DNA from 2 places in the Synechococcus sp. R6-5 genome. Region 2 is predicted to be linked to the other one. Evidence: predicted binding sites of a transcription regulator. Region 2 holds the regulator's gene; the other holds the start of a gene.
The links. The regulator NtcA, encoded in region 2, controls nitrogen genes in cyanobacteria. The targets are predictions, from matches to a motif close to GTANCNNNNGNTAC.
Positions count from the first base shown of each region.

Region 1 (5,571 bases), on a different contig from region 2:
CAGCTTTTGGCAGCCTTAGCCCTGTTTGCCTGTCTGGGCTTGTTGCCTGCTTGTGGCGAGAGCAGCAGCAGCACCGTCAGCCCCCCCAGCATCACCCCCACCCCCACCGGCTCATAATTCGGCTGGTTTTTGCATGCCCTTGCAGCGGTTGCCCAAGTTGGTTCAGCCTTGGGCTTTGAGGATCGCGGGGATCTTTTGTCTTTGTCTGCTGGCGGCCTGTGGAGGATCCCCTACCTCGATGGAGCCACCGCGGGCAGGGGAGGTGCCGATTGCCAGCTTCCTGTGCCGGCTGGATCGCCAGACCCGCAGCTTCACGGGGCCTATTTACGCCGAACAGCCCCAGGTTGCTACCTGCAACCCCGGTCGCCTTACGCCTGCAGCAGCCCAAAAGATGATGGATCGGCTGAATTTTCTACGGCTGTTGCACCAGTTACCGCCGGTGAAGCTCAATCCTCAGTTCCTAGAAGCCGCCCAGCAAGCGGCCTTGATGCAGGTAGCCAATGGTACTCTCAGCCACCAGCCGCCCCCTTCTTGGCGCTGCTTTACCCCTGCTGGGGAGGCGGGATCCCGCTTCAGCAACCTGGCGGTTGGGCCCATCCTAGAGCTGAACGGCCCCGATCCAGGCCGGGTGTTGGCGCGGCAGGTGGACATCTATTTTGCCGAGCCAGGTCGAGAAAACTTTGTGGATGTGGGGCATCGCCGCTGGAACCTGTATCCTCAGTACGCCCAGGGGGCCTACGGCATTGTCTTTGACCCACGGGCTGGACGGGTGACCCAGGCCAACGCCAACTGGATCTTCGGTTTTGACGAGTCGGTGCCAGATCCAGAGTTCATCGCCTTCCCGGAGAAAGACGGCTACCTCTACCGCCTAGAAGGGTTTTCCGGCCAGCCCCTGTCTGCCTACCGCTGGTCTTTCTCGGTGCCCAGCCGTGGCGGCAAGGCTGATCTCAGCCAAGCCCAAGTCCGCATCACCGATGCCCTCAGCGGCGAGCCGGTGCCTGTTGGAGATCTCCGCGTGGGGGATCCCGCCTTTGGCCTGGAAACTTTGACCTACTCCGTGGGTTCGATCCAGCCCAATCGCAACTACACCTTTGAAATTAGCGGCATTCGCCTCAACGGTGGCCCCCCCCGCAGCTACCGCTACACCACCGCTCTCTACGACTGCGATCCCCAAACTTCCCAACGGCCCGCACCCCTCACCGAAGGGCTGGGGATCCCGCCCCGTCTGCTCTGGCAGATGGAGCCTTTCAACTCTTTCAACCCTCTCAACTAGCTTTTCCTCACCCCCAGCCCCTTTCCCAAAGGGGAAAGAGGGGTCTGCTGCTCCTGGAAGCCTGACTTTATGCATAAAGCGCAATTCGAGAATGACAAAACTGCATAACCTGTTACAAAGTGTAACTGCCAATACCAAAGTTAACGGTTCGTCATCGCTAGGGTAGCCAGTGTTCACCCCACGGCAGCGATCATGGCGAACCAATTTGAACGCCTCAAAAGCGAAAAGGATGGGCTGGCGGTCAAGGCCGAGCTGGAGGCGTTTGCCCGGATGGGTTGGGAGAACATTCCTGAAGACGACCGGGATCACCGCCTCAAGTGGCTGGGGATCTTCTTTCGCAAGCGCACCCCAGGTCAGTTCATGCTGCGGCTGCGCCTGCCCAATGGGATCCTAACCAGCGGCCAAATGCGGATGTTGGGCGCAATCATCCACCCCTATGGAGAACAGGGCGTAGCCGACATCACCACCCGGCAGAACCTGCAACTGCGGGGCATCCCCATCGAGGAAATGCCCCAGATCCTGGGCTACCTGAAAGAGGTAGGCCTGACCAGCATCCAGTCGGGCATGGACAACGTGCGCAACATCACGGGATCCCCTCTGGCCGGTATTGACCCGGATGAGCTGATCGATGTGCGCGGCCTCACTCGCAAGGTGCAGGACATGATCACCAACAACGGCGAGGGCAACCCTTCCTTCAGCAACCTGCCGCGCAAGTTCAACATCGCCATCTGCGGTTGTCGCGACAACTCCGTGCATGCGGAGATCAACGACCTGGCCTTTGTGCCCGCCTTCAAAAATGGCCGCCTGGGCTTCAACGTCCTGGTGGGCGGCTTTTTCTCGGCTCGCCGCTGCGCCGAGGCTATCGGCCTGGATGTCTGGGTGGATCCCCGCGATGTGGTTCCCCTGTGTGAGGCGGTGCTGCTGGTCTACCGGGATCACGGCCTGCGGGCCAACCGGCAAAAGGCGCGGTTGATGTGGCTCATTGACGAGTGGGGCCTAGAGAAGTTCCGGGCGGCTGTGGAGCGCCAGACTGGCCACCCTCTGCTCAGGGCAGCGGAAAAAGATGAGGTGGTCTGGCACAAGCGGGATCTGCTGGGGGTGCATGCCCAGAAGCAGCCGGGCCTCAACTTTGTCGGCCTGCATGTGCCGGTGGGGCGGCTCAACGCCCTGGAGATGATGGAGCTGGCCCGCTTGGCGGAGGTGTACGGCTCCGGGGAGCTGCGGCTGACAGTGGAGCAGAACGTGCTCATCCCCAATGTGCCCGACTCCCGAGTGGCCCCGCTCCTCAAAGAGCCGCTCTTGAAGAAGTTCTCCCCCAACCCAGGGCCCTTGCAGCGGGGGTTGGTGTCCTGTACGGGCAACCAGTTCTGCAACTTTGCCCTTATCGAGACCAAAAACCGGGCTGTGGCCTTGATGGAGGAGCTGGAGGCGGAGCTGGAGATCCCCCAAACGGTGCGCATCCACTGGACGGGCTGCCCCAACTCCTGCGGCCAACCCCAAGTAGCCGATATCGGCCTTATGGGCACCACTGCTCGCAAGGACGGCAGGGTGGTGGAGGCCGTGGACATCTACATGGGGGGAGAGGTGGGCAAAGACGCCAAGCTGGGCGAATGCGTGCGCAAAGGGATCCCTTGCGAAGACCTCAAGCCGGTCTTGGTGGAGCTGCTCATTGAACACTTTGGGGCCAAGCCACGTCAGCATCCGTCCGCTGCCCAGGCTTCTGTTTTGGTAACCCGCTAGCGGTTCTGTTGCCGTCCTGAAAGTTTTTCTTTCTTCGTCGTTGTAAATCTTGGAGGTTTCGATGTCTAAGCTGTTCAGCACTTCCTCTCCCGTCTCCCGTCGGCAATTTTTGGCCGGGGTGGCTGCTCTCACGGCTGGGGCGGCTACGGCTGGGATCCCGCGCGCCCAATCGCAATCCTTGGGCAAAGGCTACTGGGTGGCGCAGGCCGATACTCCCGAAACCACCAGCGCCAAGCTGGGGTTCATCGCTCTAACCGACGCGGCCCCCCTGATCATCGCCAAAGAGAAGGGGTTTTTCGACAAGTACGGCATGAAGGACGTAGAGGTGGTCAAGCAGGCCTCTTGGGGCACCACCCGCGACAACTTGGTGCTGGGATCCGCCGCCGGCGGCATCGATGGGGCACACATCCTCACCCCCATGCCCTACCTCATCACCACCGGCAAAGTTACCGATGGCAAGCCGGTGCCTATGTACATTTTGGCCCGTCTCAATCTGGACGGTCAGGGCATCAGCATTTCCAACCAATATCGGGATTTGCAAATCGGCCTGGATAGTTCCCCCCTCAAGGCCAAGTTTGCCGAGCTTCGAGCTGCCGGCAAAGATCCCAAATGTGCGATGACCTTCCCTGGTGGCACCCACGACCTATGGATGCGCTACTGGCTGGCCGCAGGCGGGATCGATCCCACTAGCGACGTCTCCGTCATTGTGGTGCCGCCGCCGCAGATGGTGGCCAATATGAAATCCAGAACCATGGAAGCCCTCTGTGTGGGCGAGCCTTGGAATGCCCAGCTGGTGAACCAAAAAGAGGGGTATAGTGCCCTCACCACCGGCGAGCTGTGGAACGGCCACCCGGAAAAGGCCTTTGCCCTGCGGGCCGACTGGGTGGATGCGCACCCGAAAGCCACCCTTGCCCTGTTGAAAGCGGTGCTAGAAGCCCAGATCTGGTGCGACCAGATGGAAAACAAAGAGGAGATGTGTCGCATCATCGGCGACCGCCGCTGGCTGGGGGTGCCTGTGCCCGATATCTTGGGCCGTTCTCGGGGCACTTTTGACTACGGCACCGGCAAGGTCGTTGAAAACAGCCCCCACCTGATGAAGTTCTGGCAGGACTACGCTTCCTACCCCTTCAAGAGCCACGATCTCTGGTTCTTGACCGAAAACATCCGCTGGGGCTATCTGCCTGCCGACACCGATACCAAAGCCTTGGTGGAGCGGGTGAATCGGGAAGAACTCTGGCGAGAAGCTGCCAAAGCCATTGGTCAGGGGGCAGCCATTCCCCCCAGCACCTCTCGAGGAGTGGAAACCTTCTTCGACGGGGTGCAGTTCGATCCCGAAAATCCTGCCGCCTACCTGGAGAAATTGGCGATTAAGAAGCTGGCCTAATTTCCCAACTTTCCCCAGCAAGTTAGCTGCAAACCCTCTGTCCAGGAGAGAAGGGATCCCCGAATCCCCACAAAGAGTGTTCAACTGAAACCCCTTCTCTCTTGGGATCCTCTTAAGTTGACTTCAACCTTACTCCCAGCAAGCCATGAGGATTTTCCACTCTGCCCTACAGTTGGGCTACCACCTCTTTCGGATCCTGCTTCCCCTACTGGTTGGCCTAGGCCACTGGCTGCTGAAAACCAGCCCAGGCTTTGTTCTTCAGTCCAATGCCGGGCTCCACTCCCCGGCCAGCTCTGCATCTTCTTCTGCTTGGAGGCAGCGAGTCCAAATCCACCAAGTGCTGCGCCGCGTTCTTTTGCCCACCACGGCCATTTTAATAGTGCTCGTTCTCTGGCAAATTGCCTATAGCCGCCCCGGAGCCAACTTGCCCACCCCTCTCCAGGTTTGGCAGGACACCTGGGATCCCCTCATTAAAGATCCCTTTTTTGACTATGGCGGCAATGCCAAAGGGCTGTTCTGGCAAATTTGGGCCAGCTTGCGGCGGGTGTTCATTGGGTTTGCCCTGGCTGGCTTGGTGGGGGTTGTGGGCGGCATGATCATCGGGGTCAATCGCTGGCTGTACGAGGCTTTGGATCCCATTTTTCAGGTGCTGCGCACGGTGCCGCCTTTGGCCTGGCTGCCGATTTCTTTGGCTGCCTTTCGGGATGCCAACCCTTCCGCCATTTTCGTAATCTTCATTACGGCCCTCTGGCCCATTTTGATCAACACCGTTGTCGGCGTACAGCAGATCCCTCAGGACTACCGCAATGTGGCCAGAATTGTGCGCATGTCCGGCTGGAAGTACTTTTTCAAAATCGTTTTCCCGGCAACTGTGCCCTATATTTTCACCGGCTTGCGCATTGGGGTGGGCTTGTCTTGGCTGGCCATTGTGGCAGCGGAAATGTTGATTGGCGGTGTGGGCATTGGATTTTTCATCTGGGATGCCTGGAATAGCTCCCGCATCAGCGAAATCATTCTGGCTTTGATCTATGTCGGGATGGTGGGTCTTCTGCTGGATCGCATCACGGCTTGGATTGGCTCGCTGGTGGTGGCTGAGGATCGCTAAATGAGCTTGGCCGAGTTTTAGATTGGTTGCTGACAATTTCTCCATGCTCTCAGAAATCATCTCAGGGGA
Region 1 covers NZ_JANSHV010000057.1:259-5,829, forward strand. The annotation lists gene NW818_RS03290 (hypothetical protein) at 1-117, shown strand, start outside; gene NW818_RS03295 (CAP domain-containing protein) at 134-1,273, shown strand; gene NW818_RS03300 (ferredoxin--nitrite reductase) at 1,466-3,013, shown strand; gene NW818_RS03305 (CmpA/NrtA family ABC transporter substrate-binding protein) at 3,075-4,397, shown strand; gene ntrB (nitrate ABC transporter permease) at 4,543-5,502, shown strand.
Region 1: the regulator NtcA is predicted to act here: its motif matches at 1,395-1,408, upstream of NW818_RS03300 (ferredoxin--nitrite reductase).

Region 2 (11,415 bases):
CCACTGGGTCTCATGGCTGTCCAAAAGTTTTTCCCAGGTGCCGCTGGGCCATTGGGTATAGGTGACTGGCTGATCGGGGCTGAAATTGAAAAGGGCAAGCAAAGCCTGGGATCCCTGGCGGCGGTGCAGAGCTAGGCCAGAGTTGGAAAAGAGCTCCACTTCCACCCCGTCCCGCTCCAAGTGCTGGAGAGCCGGTTGGGTTTTGCGCAGCCGGATCAGGGCCTGGTACCACTTCCAGAGAACCTGGTGGTGACCGGCTTTTTTCAAGTCCCAATTGAGCTTGGAGCGCAGGAAAGTCTCCTCAGCTTGGGGATCCGGCGGCTCTCCCTGCCAGGCAAAGGCGCTGAACTCGCGGCGGCGTCCCTGTCGTACCGCTTCCACCAAATCGGGATCCCCGTGGCTGACAAAATACAGAAAGGGGGCCACCTCCCCGTATTCTTCCCCCATAAACAGCAGCGGCAGCATGGGGGCCAACAGCAGGGCAGCGGCAGCCAATTTGAGGCCCTCGAAAGAGGTGAGCTGGCTAAGGCGCTCTCCCAGCCTGCGGTTGCCCACCTGGTCGTGGTTTTGAATGCAGACAACAAATTGGGATCCTGACCGTCCGGCGGCGGAGTTGCCGTAACGCCTGGCGCGGTAGCGGGAGTATTGGCCGGAAAAGACGTAGCTTTCCCGGTAGGACTTGGCCAGTTGCTCCAATTGGCCAAAATCCTGGTAGTAGCCCACTGTTTCGCCGGTGAGCAGGGTGTGAACCGAGTGGTGAAAGTCGTCGCACCACTGGGCATCTAGCCCGTAGCCCCCTTGCTCTCGGGGGGTGATGAGGCGGACATCGTTGAGGTCGCTTTCGGCAATGAGAACCCTGGGCCGGCCAGTGCGAGCTTCTAGGGCATCCACCTGCTCTGCCAATTCCTGCAAGAAGGGGTAGGCGCTGAAGTCGTAGATGGCATGCACCGCGTCCAGCCGCAGCCCATCGAGATGAAACTCCTCCAGCCAGTACTCGGCGTTTTGTAGGAAAAACTCTCGCACGCCGTCAGAATAGCGGTCGTCGAAGTTGAGGGCATCCCCCCAAGGGGTGTGGTACTTGTCGGTGAAGTAGGGGCCAAAATCCCGCAGGTAGTTCCCCTCCGGCCCCAGGTGGTTGTAGACCACATCCAAGATGACGGCCAAACCCAGTTGGTGGCAGGCATTGACTAGGGCTTTGAAGCCTGCCGCTCCTCCATAGCTGGTCTGCACCGCGTAGGGGTAGACGCCGTCGTAGCCCCAGTTGCGCTCTCCTGGAAACTGGGCCACCGGCATCAGCTCCAGCACGTTTACCCCCAACTCCACCAATTCCGGCAGGCGAGGGATCAGAGCAGCAAAGGTGCCCTCGAGGGTAAAGGTGCCTACATGCAGCTCGTAGAGGATCCACTGAGACAGGGGGATCCCCTTCCACCCCTGATCCTGCCAGTCGAAGTGGGGATCCACCACCCGCGAGGGGCCATGAACGCCATGCGGTTGACAGCGGGAGGCCGGGTCTGGTCGCTCCACTACCCCTGCCTGGGTGTGCAGGCGGTAGAGGTAGTCCACTGGCCCAGGTGGGATCCCGTCCACCTCCCCCTGCCAATAGCCCTGCTCATCCCGCACTAGAGTAAAGCAACGTTGGACAGGGCTGAGCAGCTTCAGCTCCACCTGCTCAACCAAGGGCGCCCACACCGAGAAGTGATAGCAGCCTGAGCCCAGGGGATAGGCGCCCATCCGCCCGGCCTGGAAGAAAGGAGAAGCCTGCAACACAGAATCTATCCCGCAACTCGGCTTCCACTATAGCGAGCATGCCTGGCAAAGGCCGGAGAGTGGGTTTTTGGCTTCTCCTCTGCCATAGTGGAATGGGTCTCCAGCGATTAGGTCTTATGCTCAACTATCCCCCCAGCTATCCCGATCCCACCGTTGTCGACATCTACCACGGGCAGCCGGTGCCGGATCCCTACCGCTGGCTGGAGGATCTGGACTCAGAGCAGACGCGGGCCTGGATCGAAGCACAAAACCAACTCACCTTCGACTACCTGAGACAAATCCCGGCACGGCAACGGCTGCTGGAGCGCCTGACGCAGTTGTGGAACTACGAAAGATACAGCCAGCCCTTCAAAGAGGGCAACCGCTACTTCTATTTCAAGAACGACGGCCTGCAAAACCAAAGTGTTCTCTATACCCAAGAAAGCCTGGAGGCTGAGGCCAGGGTCTTGCTGGATCCCAACACCTTCTCCGAAGACGGTACGGTGGCTCTATCGGGCATTGCCATCAGCCGTGATGGGCGGTATCTGGCCTATGGCCTCTCCTGCTCCGGCTCCGATTGGCAAGAGTGGAAGGTGCGGGACATCGAAACCGGCGAGGATTTGCCGGATCACCTCCGCTGGGTCAAGTTTTCCGGGGCGAGCTGGACGCTGGACGGGCAGGGATTTTTCTACAGCCGCTACGACGAACCAGCCCCCGGCAGCGAATACGAAAGCGCCAACTACTTCCAGAAGCTCTACTACCACCGCCTGGGCACCTCCCAGTCAGAAGATGTTTTGGTCTATCACCGCCCCGACCAAAAAGAGTGGGGCTTTGCCGGCGGGGTTACTGAAGATGGGAATTACCTCATCATCTCCGTCTGGCGGGGCACGGATCCCAAAAACCTCATCTTCTACAAAGACTTGCGGGATCCCCAGTCTCCTGTAGTAGAGCTCATCCGCGAGTTTGAGGCCGAATACAGCTTCGTGGGCAACGACGGATCCCGCTTTTGGCTGTTGACGGACTGCCAAGCTCCTCGGCGGCGACTGGTGGCGATTGACTTGGAGCAGCCCGACCAGGTGCAGGAGGTGATCCCCGAGGCGGAGGAGACCCTGCAGGGGGTTAGCTTGATCAACAATCAGTTTGTGGCCTTCTACCTCAAAGACGCCCACACCCAGATCAAGACCTTTGCTTTAGACGGTAGCTACCTGGGGGAAATTCCGCTGCCCGGGCTGGGATCTGCCAGCGGCTTTGGCGGCAAGCGCTACGACACCGAGACCTTCTACACCTTCACCAGCTTCACCACCCCGCCCACCATCTACCGCTACGATTTCACCAGCGGCACCAGCACCCTGTTCCGTCAGCCCCAGGTGGATTTCAATCCCCAGGCCTACGAGGTGCAGCAGGTGTCTTACACCAGCAAAGACGGCACCCGCATCCCCATGTTTCTCGTCCACCGCCGTGGCCTGACTCGGACAGGGGATCACCCCACCCTGCTGTATGGCTACGGCGGCTTTGGCATCTCACTTACCCCCAGCTTTTCAGTGGGTCTGGTGGCCTGGCTGGAAATGGGCGGTGTCTATGCCCAGCCAAGTTTGCGCGGCGGCGGCGAGTACGGAGAAGAGTGGCACCAGGCGGGCACCAAGCTCAACAAGCAAAAGGTGTTCGACGACTTTATTGCCGCTGCCGAGTGGCTGATTGCCCATGGCTACACCAACCCCTCCCAGTTGGCCATCTCCGGTGGCAGCAATGGCGGCCTGTTGGTGGGGGCCTGCATGACCCAAAGGCCGGATCTGTTCGCGGCGGCTCTACCGGCGGTGGGGGTGATGGACATGCTGCGCTTTCATAAGTTCACCATCGGCTGGGCCTGGATCTCCGAGTACGGATCCCCGGAGAACCCGGAGGAATTCAAGGCCCTCTACGCCTATTCCCCTCTGCACAACCTCAAGCCCGGCACTGCCTATCCCGCCACCCTGATCACCACCGCAGATCACGACGACCGGGTGGTGCCCGCCCACAGCTTCAAGTTTGCCGCTGCCCTGCAGGCAGCCCAGGGGGGATCCCAGCCCATCCTCATCCGCATCGACACCAAGGCAGGGCACGGGGCCGGCAAGCCCACCAGCAAGCTGATTGAGGAAGCTGCCGACCGCTGGGCCTTTTTGGTGCAGGTGCTAGGGATCCCCTGGGACGGAACGGGAAGTTAGCGAGCTCTAGGACCCAGGCCCACCCGACCGGCATAAACTGCCGCTTCCCCCAGCTCGTCTTCGATGCGCAGCAGTTGGTTGTACTTGGCAATGCGCTCGCTGCGGCAGAGGGATCCGGTTTTGATCTGCCCGGCACGGGTGGCCACCGCCAAGTCGGCAATGGTGGTGTCTTCCGTCTCGCCAGAGCGGTGGCTGATGATGGTGCGAAAGCCGGCTTGAACTGCCAATTGGATGGCCGAGACGGTCTCCGTCAGGGTGCCGATTTGGTTGGGCTTGATCAAAATGGCGTTGGCGGCGGCGCTGTCGATACCCTTTTGCAGGCGGGTCAGGTTGGTTACAAACAGGTCATCTCCCACCAGCTGTACCCGGGATCCCAGTTGAGCGGTCATGGCTTGCCAACCGGCCCAGTCTTCTTCCGCTAGCCCATCTTCAATGGAAAGGATGGGATAGTTGGCCAGCAGTTGCTGGTAGTAAGCCACCATATCAGCCGCGCTGTGGGCTTTGCCCTCAAAGTGATATTGCCCATCCTGCAGCAGCTCGTTGGCGGCCACATCCAAGGCCAAGGCGATATCTGCTCCCGGTTTGTAGCCTGCCTGTTCAATAGCCGTCATCAGCAGATCCAAAGCCGCCGCATTGGAGTCGAGATCAGGAGCAAACCCCCCTTCATCCCCCACACCGGTGGACAGCCCCTTCTGCTGCAGCACTTGTTTTAGTACCGCAAACACCTCAGCCCCGTAGCGCAGCGCCTCGCGAAAGCTGGCCGCTCCAATGGGCACAAGCATAAATTCTTGAATATCGACGTTGTTGTCGGCGTGGGCGCCGCCGTTGAGCACGTTCATCAGCGGCACCGGCAGCAGGTTGGCAAAGGGCCCCCCCAGGTATTTGTAAAGAGGCAAGCCCACTGCTTCCGCAGCCGCTTTGGCTGTCGCCAGAGAAACTGCCAAAATAGCGTTGGCCCCCAGGCGGGACTTGTTGGGGGTGCCGTCCAGGTCGATCAGCAACTGGTCAATACGGGCTTGGTTGAGGGCATCTTCTCCCTGCAGCTCCGACTGGATGGGGCCAAGGATGTTTTCCACCGCCCTCAGCACACCCTTACCGCCGTAGCGTTTGGGATCCCCGTCCCGCAGCTCATGGGCCTCGAAGGTACCGGTCGAGGCACCGCTGGGAACCTGCGCCAAGCCCGTTGCTCCATTGGCTAGACCCACCAGGGCTTCTAGGGTGGGACGCCCTCGCGAGTCGAGGATCTCATGGGCGGTAATCCACTCGATGGCCGTTTCCACAGTTACACCTCAGCAATTGGCTAGATAGCTCTGGCCAAAGCCAGATCCCCCCATAGACTAGTAGATTCTTGCCCGGGATCCGGTCAGCTTCCAGAAAACTTTAAGTCTGTCCTTCGGGCACAGAGATTCTTCAAGGCTGCAGCAGTAGATTGAACATAGGCCGGCCAGAGCTTCAACTAGCCGTCGAGCGGGGTTTGCCTGGGCAAGGTGCTGCTCAGGAAGTGTTCTCCTCTTCCTTCTAGGCAAAGCGATGGCTCAGCCGCATCGGGTCGTGTACGGTGATCTTTTTCTTGTGAATGGAGATGTACTTCTTCTTGCGCAGCTCTCCCAACAGGCGGGTAATGGTGACGCGGGTTGAGCCAATGGCCTCGGCAATGGCCTGGTGAGACAGCTTGAGATCGATGGTGACCCCATCTGGGCCAGGCACCCCGAAATCGCGACAGAGAATCAACAAAAAGCTGACCAGACGGGATCCCATGTCGCGATGAGCCAGCGTCTCGATCATCATCTCCGTTTGCAAGATACGAGACGACAGGCTTTTAACCAGCAACATGGCCAGTTCGGCGTTCTCCTGTAGGGATTTCTCCACCTGCTCGATCGGCAGAGAGAGCAACTCAGTAGGCGTAAAAGCCACCGAGTGATAAAAGCGGTCGGAGCGCTGTCCCGTGATAAAGGAGAGCACGCCGAAGATGCTGTTTTCGCGTAGGAGGGCGACGGTGATTTCCTCCCCCATTTCGTAGACCCGCGAGAGCTTAACGGCTCCCTTCACCAAAAAGTAAACCCGCTCCGCCGGATCCCCTGGAAAAAAAATGGTCTTCCCGCGCTCAAACGTTTCGATAACCGGAGGATGGTGAGGGCCTCCCAATTGCTTGAAGGCTGTGATCAGAGATTTTTCCGCTACGGCCACCGCCATACTCATCAACCTTTTAAGGTCAGTTTATACCTAAGATCAACCTATTAAGATCAATCTAGAAGCATTAGGCTAGGTTGCAACCCCTTGACTTCAGAATCGATGATGATACCAAGATTTACCCTAAAGTAGAAGGTTCTGCCCAGGCATCTTTGTAGCACGTGCTACATTTTTGAGTCTCGTTTTTGCCCCAGAAAGGGATCCCCAACCGAAAGCAGGGGTTAGGATAAGAGCCATTGTCGCTGGGGGTTGCGTCGGCCCTTGGCGGTAGAGAGTGGAGTGGGTTGGAACATTCTATCTATCTATCTATGGGGATCCCAGAGGTTATCGTTGCTGCACCTTCTCAACTGAGCCGCCAGCATTTCACAGTGCGGATGCCGGATCCGGCCAATCACCTGCTGGAGGTGGAACTGCAGATCCAAGAGGTGGATCCAGAGGTGCCTTTGCGGCTGCGACTGCCGGTGTGGACGCCGGGATCCTACTTGGTGCGGGAGTATGCCCGTCATGTGCAGGAGTTTCAGGCGGCAACTGAGCAAGGGATCCCTTTGGCCTGGCGGAAGGTGGACAAGAACACCTGGCAGATCGATCCGCCGGGCTGTTCTGCCGTGAAGGTGTGCTACCGGGTCTATGCCTATGAGCTGACGGTGCGCACAAACCATCTGGATTTGACCCACGCCTATTTCAACGGGGCAGCGCTGTTTCTCTACGTGCCCGGTCGCGAGCGGGAACCCTACACTTTGACGGTGATCCCCCCCAAGCCGGATTGGCGCATCGCCACCAGTTTGCGGCCTTTGATCTCCTCTTCTGGGGATCCCGCTTCCGGCCAGTCTTTTGTGGCAGAGGACTATGACGAGCTGGTGGATAGCCCGGTGGAGGTGGGCCTGCATCGGATGCAATCGTTTGAGGTGGAAGGGATCCCGCATTACCTTGTGGTTTGGGGGTCGGGCACTCTGGATGTCGATCGGGCCGTTGCCGATGCCAAGGCCATTGTCGAAACCACAGCCGCATTTTTTGGTGGGCTACCCTATGACCGTTACTGGTTTATCGTGCATTTGTCGCCGGGAGGATTTGGTGGCCTTGAGCACAAGTACAGCACCACCCTTCTTTACTCTGGGCTAGAGCTGCATCAGCCAGAGTCCTATCGTCGGTTTTTGGCTCTGATGGCCCACGAGTTGTTTCATGCCTGGAATGTCAAGCGTCTGCGTCCTCTGGCATTGGAAAAGATCGATTACAACCAGGAAAATTATCTGGAATGTCTGTGGTTTTGTGAGGGGGCGACCAGCTATTACGAAAACGTCATCTTGTTGAGGGCAGGGATCCTCAGTGCCGGCGATTTCTTGAAGATTCTTTCCGAACAGATTGGTCGCTTACAGCGTACTCCGGGCCGGGCCGTGCAATCGCTGCGGGAATCCAGCTTCGACACCTGGATCAAACTCTACCGCCCCCACGAAAACACCCTCAACAGCCAGGTTTCTTATTACTTAAAGGGGGCTTTGGTCTGTTGGCTGCTGGATCTGCACATTCGCCACCTTTCCGGCGGTCAGGGATCCCTGGATACAGCTTTGCAGGATCTGTGGCAGCGCTTTGGTCGGTCAGAGAAGGGCTACAGCGACCAAGACTTGCGGGAGGCGTTTGAGCGGGCAGCTGGTGCCGATCTTGGCCGGTTTTTCGCAGCCTATGTGGAAGGCACGGAAGAGCTAGACTACAACACTTACCTACACCCCTTTGGCCTCACCCTTAAAGCCCACTTCAGCCGCCCCAACCCCATCCCATACCTGGGCCTCAATTTCAACGGCGAGGGCAATCGCATCAGCGTAGTAGAGATGGGATCCCCGGCGCAAAAAGCGGGCATCTGGGCCGGCGATGAGCTGGTGGCCCTGGATGGGTTCAAGGTGAGCGCCGCCAACCTGACAGAACGCTTGACAGCCTATCAGCCCCACCAGATCATTTGTTTGAGCGTTTTTCAAGCCGATCAGTTGAAACATTTCTGGATCCCGTTGGATCCCCCTCGGCCTGATGTCTATAGGTTGGAGGTATTGCCTGAGCTGACTCCTGCTCAAGAAGCCCTTCAGCAAGGCTGGCTGGGATCCCTCATTCGCACCTAGCTTCTCTGCGGTCAGGGGCAAGCCCCCTCCACTTGAAAATTCGCTCACCTCCCCCTAGCATGTTGAGACAAGCGGGTAGTCTAGTCAACTCAAGCCAAAGGTAACGACAACAAAGATCGGGACTAAATCCAATGGATTTAATTTTAGCTTTGTTAGTTGGAATAGCCATCGGCATCTTGATAGGAGTTAGGCTTAGGTCAGGGAGATGGAAGCGAGAAACTACAAAAGTTATCTCCTCATCTACAGGTATGTCTCAACGTGACAGGCATCCGAATGAACAGAGAACCATCTTGGCCAGCCGAGTGGAAAGAGCGGAAGACATTCATCAGGAACTACAGCCTAATCTTCAAAGGCTTGAGGTTCCTCGAGCGACAAATCAAGCAGTAAGTTGGGACTCACAAGAAGTTGCTGTTGTCAAAGCGCTTGAGGAAAGTTCCCAGGAAGTCATTGATCATATCAGCCGTGATAAGTTGAGGTTAGCTTTATTTCTGTGGTCTAAAGGAATAAGAATTAAAAGCTTGGAAACCAAGGAAGCAAGTAGGGTTGGTAGCAAACTGAACAGCAAGCTAAATCAGATATCCAACTTTATGGGAGATAGATATTATTCAATTAGAAAACTCTACAAGTCGATAAAGTCAAACATGAACGAAGGAGAGGCTTTCTCCCTGATTCTGAAAGACGAGCCAAACCAGGTAGTATCAGATAGTTGCCAACTTGCGAATATGCTCTGTAGTATCGCCTTCTTGGAGGAGTACCATTATTTGAAGTCTCCTAGCTAGATTTATTTTAGAAGCAAAGCCGAGCAGAGACCCAAATGCATTGAACTTTCTATCAGGAGGATGGCTGGAGCGATATGTCAAAGAAAAGCTAGTAAAGATTGCCAGTCAGCAAGGCAAAAAGATCAGTTTTTCTTACATCATGAATACTCAAGTTACTTTGCCGAATGGAAATGATTTTGAAATAGATTTATTCTTTTATGTCAATGATAAGTTTTACTGGGTAGAATCCAAAACGGGTGATTATCATGAAAGTATAGACAAGTACTCTAGGTTGGCTTCCAGGCTTGGTCTTCAGCAGAATCAGGCTTTTGTAGTCTTGACTGATGTTGATCAGGATAAGAAAATTAGCCTGTCTTCCAGTTATAAGCTGTCAGTAATCGGCGTTGACGATGTTGAGCCGACCTTTATCAAAATTCTGAAAAGTCATGTCTGAAAGAGCACCTGACAAAAGCTAGCTAGGCTACAATCTTGACAGCTTGTTCCATACACCACCAGGGATCCTCGGCAAAAGCCGGCATGGGAGTGCTGCCTGCCTTGCCCAGAATGGCCAGCCGGACTTCCCGATCCAGGCGGGATCCGGCCCCGTAGGGATCTTCTGAGGGAGGTTCCAGCCGTTGCCCCAGAGGGGGCATCACCATAATGCCTGGCTGCATGCTGGTGCTGCTGACCCAGATTTTGAAGCGATCCACCGCTACGTCTGTTCCTTCTGGCAGCTGCATCTGCAGCAGGTAGCGGGGGCCAGAGCCAATCAGCAGGCTCTCGTTGGGGCGTAAACGGGCAGGCAGATCTGGTTGATAGGGGTAAACCAAATCCACGCTGTACCGCCGCTCGTCAAAGACGGTGACATAAACATGCACTGGAGTGGGGGCTCTGTTTCTCAAGGCAATGGCCAGGTTGCGGCCTGCTTGGATTTGTACTTGTCCCTGGGGATCCCGCGGCAGGGGGCTCACTTCGGCAGGGGCAGAGCTGCTGGCCGGGGTTTCCAGTTGGAGAAATTCCACTTCCAAGATGCTGCTCAGCGCATCGCTGGCAGGTTGCAGGTTCAAAAGATTACCAAAAGCAGCCACGTGCTCCAACAGCCGCACCAGCTTGCGAGGCAGGGCCAGTAGCTTCTTCACCGGGATCCGGAAGGCCGCCAGAGCCACCTCTTCCCCCCGCCGGTAAAAGTGATAAGTGGCATCGGGCAACAGCTCTACCCGCAAGTCCGCTGCTTCCGGGTCTGTGTAGGTCAGAAGCGGTGAGGCCGGCAAGGCCGCCAGCAAATCGGCAACGGGCATTTGCACTTGACTGGGATCCGCACAGGTGAAAGCCACCCGCAACGGCTGGAATCGGATAGAGGACATGGGGAAAACCTGGAACGGAGTCTGCCGTATTCTCCTGCTCTGAGGTTGCCAGGCAAGCAAGCCAAGCTCTATATTACCTGCTCATTACCTGCTCAGTTCTCTCGACTGGGCTGTGGCCAAGTCAGCTCTCGGCCAACAGACTCCCAACAGGCCATAGCTCCGTAATCAAACTTAACACCAAAGGCAAATGGAACCATTGGGAAACTATCCCGGATCCCATCTGCAAATGATCTCTTAATGGTCTATTCTTGATCCTGTTGTCGGGTTTGTGGCTGGAGTGGAGCCCACCTCTCCTCTTTCTAGGCTGATCTACGGAGAACCATGTTTAGCAAAGCTTTTTCTTTTCAGAAGGTGTTTGCGCCAGCGCGTCGTCGGTTGCTTGTCCTGCTGTTGGCTGCGTTGATGGCTGGGTTTGGCTGGGGTCTGGCTCCAGTGTTTGCAGCTAGGGATATTCCTGCAGTGGCTCTGTCGCCAACTGAGTCTATTACCTTTACCGAAGCCCAGTTGGCCAAAGGGAAGAAGCTATTCAACACCGCATGCGCCCAGTGCCATGTGGGCGGCCAGACCTATCCCAACCCGGATGTGAGCTTGAAGCTTTCGGATCTGGAGGGGGCAACTCCCCCACGGGATAATGTGCTGGCGATTGTGGATTACATCAAGAATCCAGTCACCTATGACGGGGTGGAGTCTCTGTTGGAGTATCACCCCAACACCCAGCTCACCAGTGAGTATCCACGTCTGCGCAACCTCACCGACGAGGATCTGAAGCTGATTGCGGGCTACATTCTGGTGCAGGCCAAGACCGTTCCCGGCTGGGGTGGTACCAAGAACGAAAGCCACAGCGACCTATCAGCCTATCTCTAATGCCGCATCTGGATCAGAAGTTGCCTATGAGATGGCGGATCCCGTCTCGCCTCTGGGCCTGGGTCGGGATCCTGGCTTTGTTGTGGCTGGGGCTGGCCAGTCCGGTGGCTGCCCGCATTGATCCTTACGTGAACCAGTATTTGCGGGTGAGTGGCCCTGTGGAATTGCCTCTAGATGCCGCAGGGCA
Region 2 covers NZ_JANSHV010000079.1:1,641-13,055, forward strand. The annotation lists gene treZ (malto-oligosyltrehalose trehalohydrolase) at 1-1,767, opposite strand, end outside; gene NW818_RS04870 (prolyl oligopeptidase family serine peptidase) at 1,884-3,947, shown strand; gene eno (phosphopyruvate hydratase) at 3,944-5,227, opposite strand; gene ntcA (global nitrogen regulator NtcA) at 5,466-6,140, opposite strand; gene NW818_RS04885 (M61 family metallopeptidase) at 6,422-8,242, shown strand; gene NW818_RS04890 (hypothetical protein) at 8,533-9,021, shown strand; gene NW818_RS04895 (Card1-like endonuclease domain-containing protein) at 9,062-9,454, shown strand; gene NW818_RS04900 (hypothetical protein) at 9,477-10,364, opposite strand; gene psbV (photosystem II cytochrome c-550) at 10,686-11,228, shown strand; gene psbV2 (photosystem II cytochrome PsbV2) at 11,255-11,415, shown strand, end outside.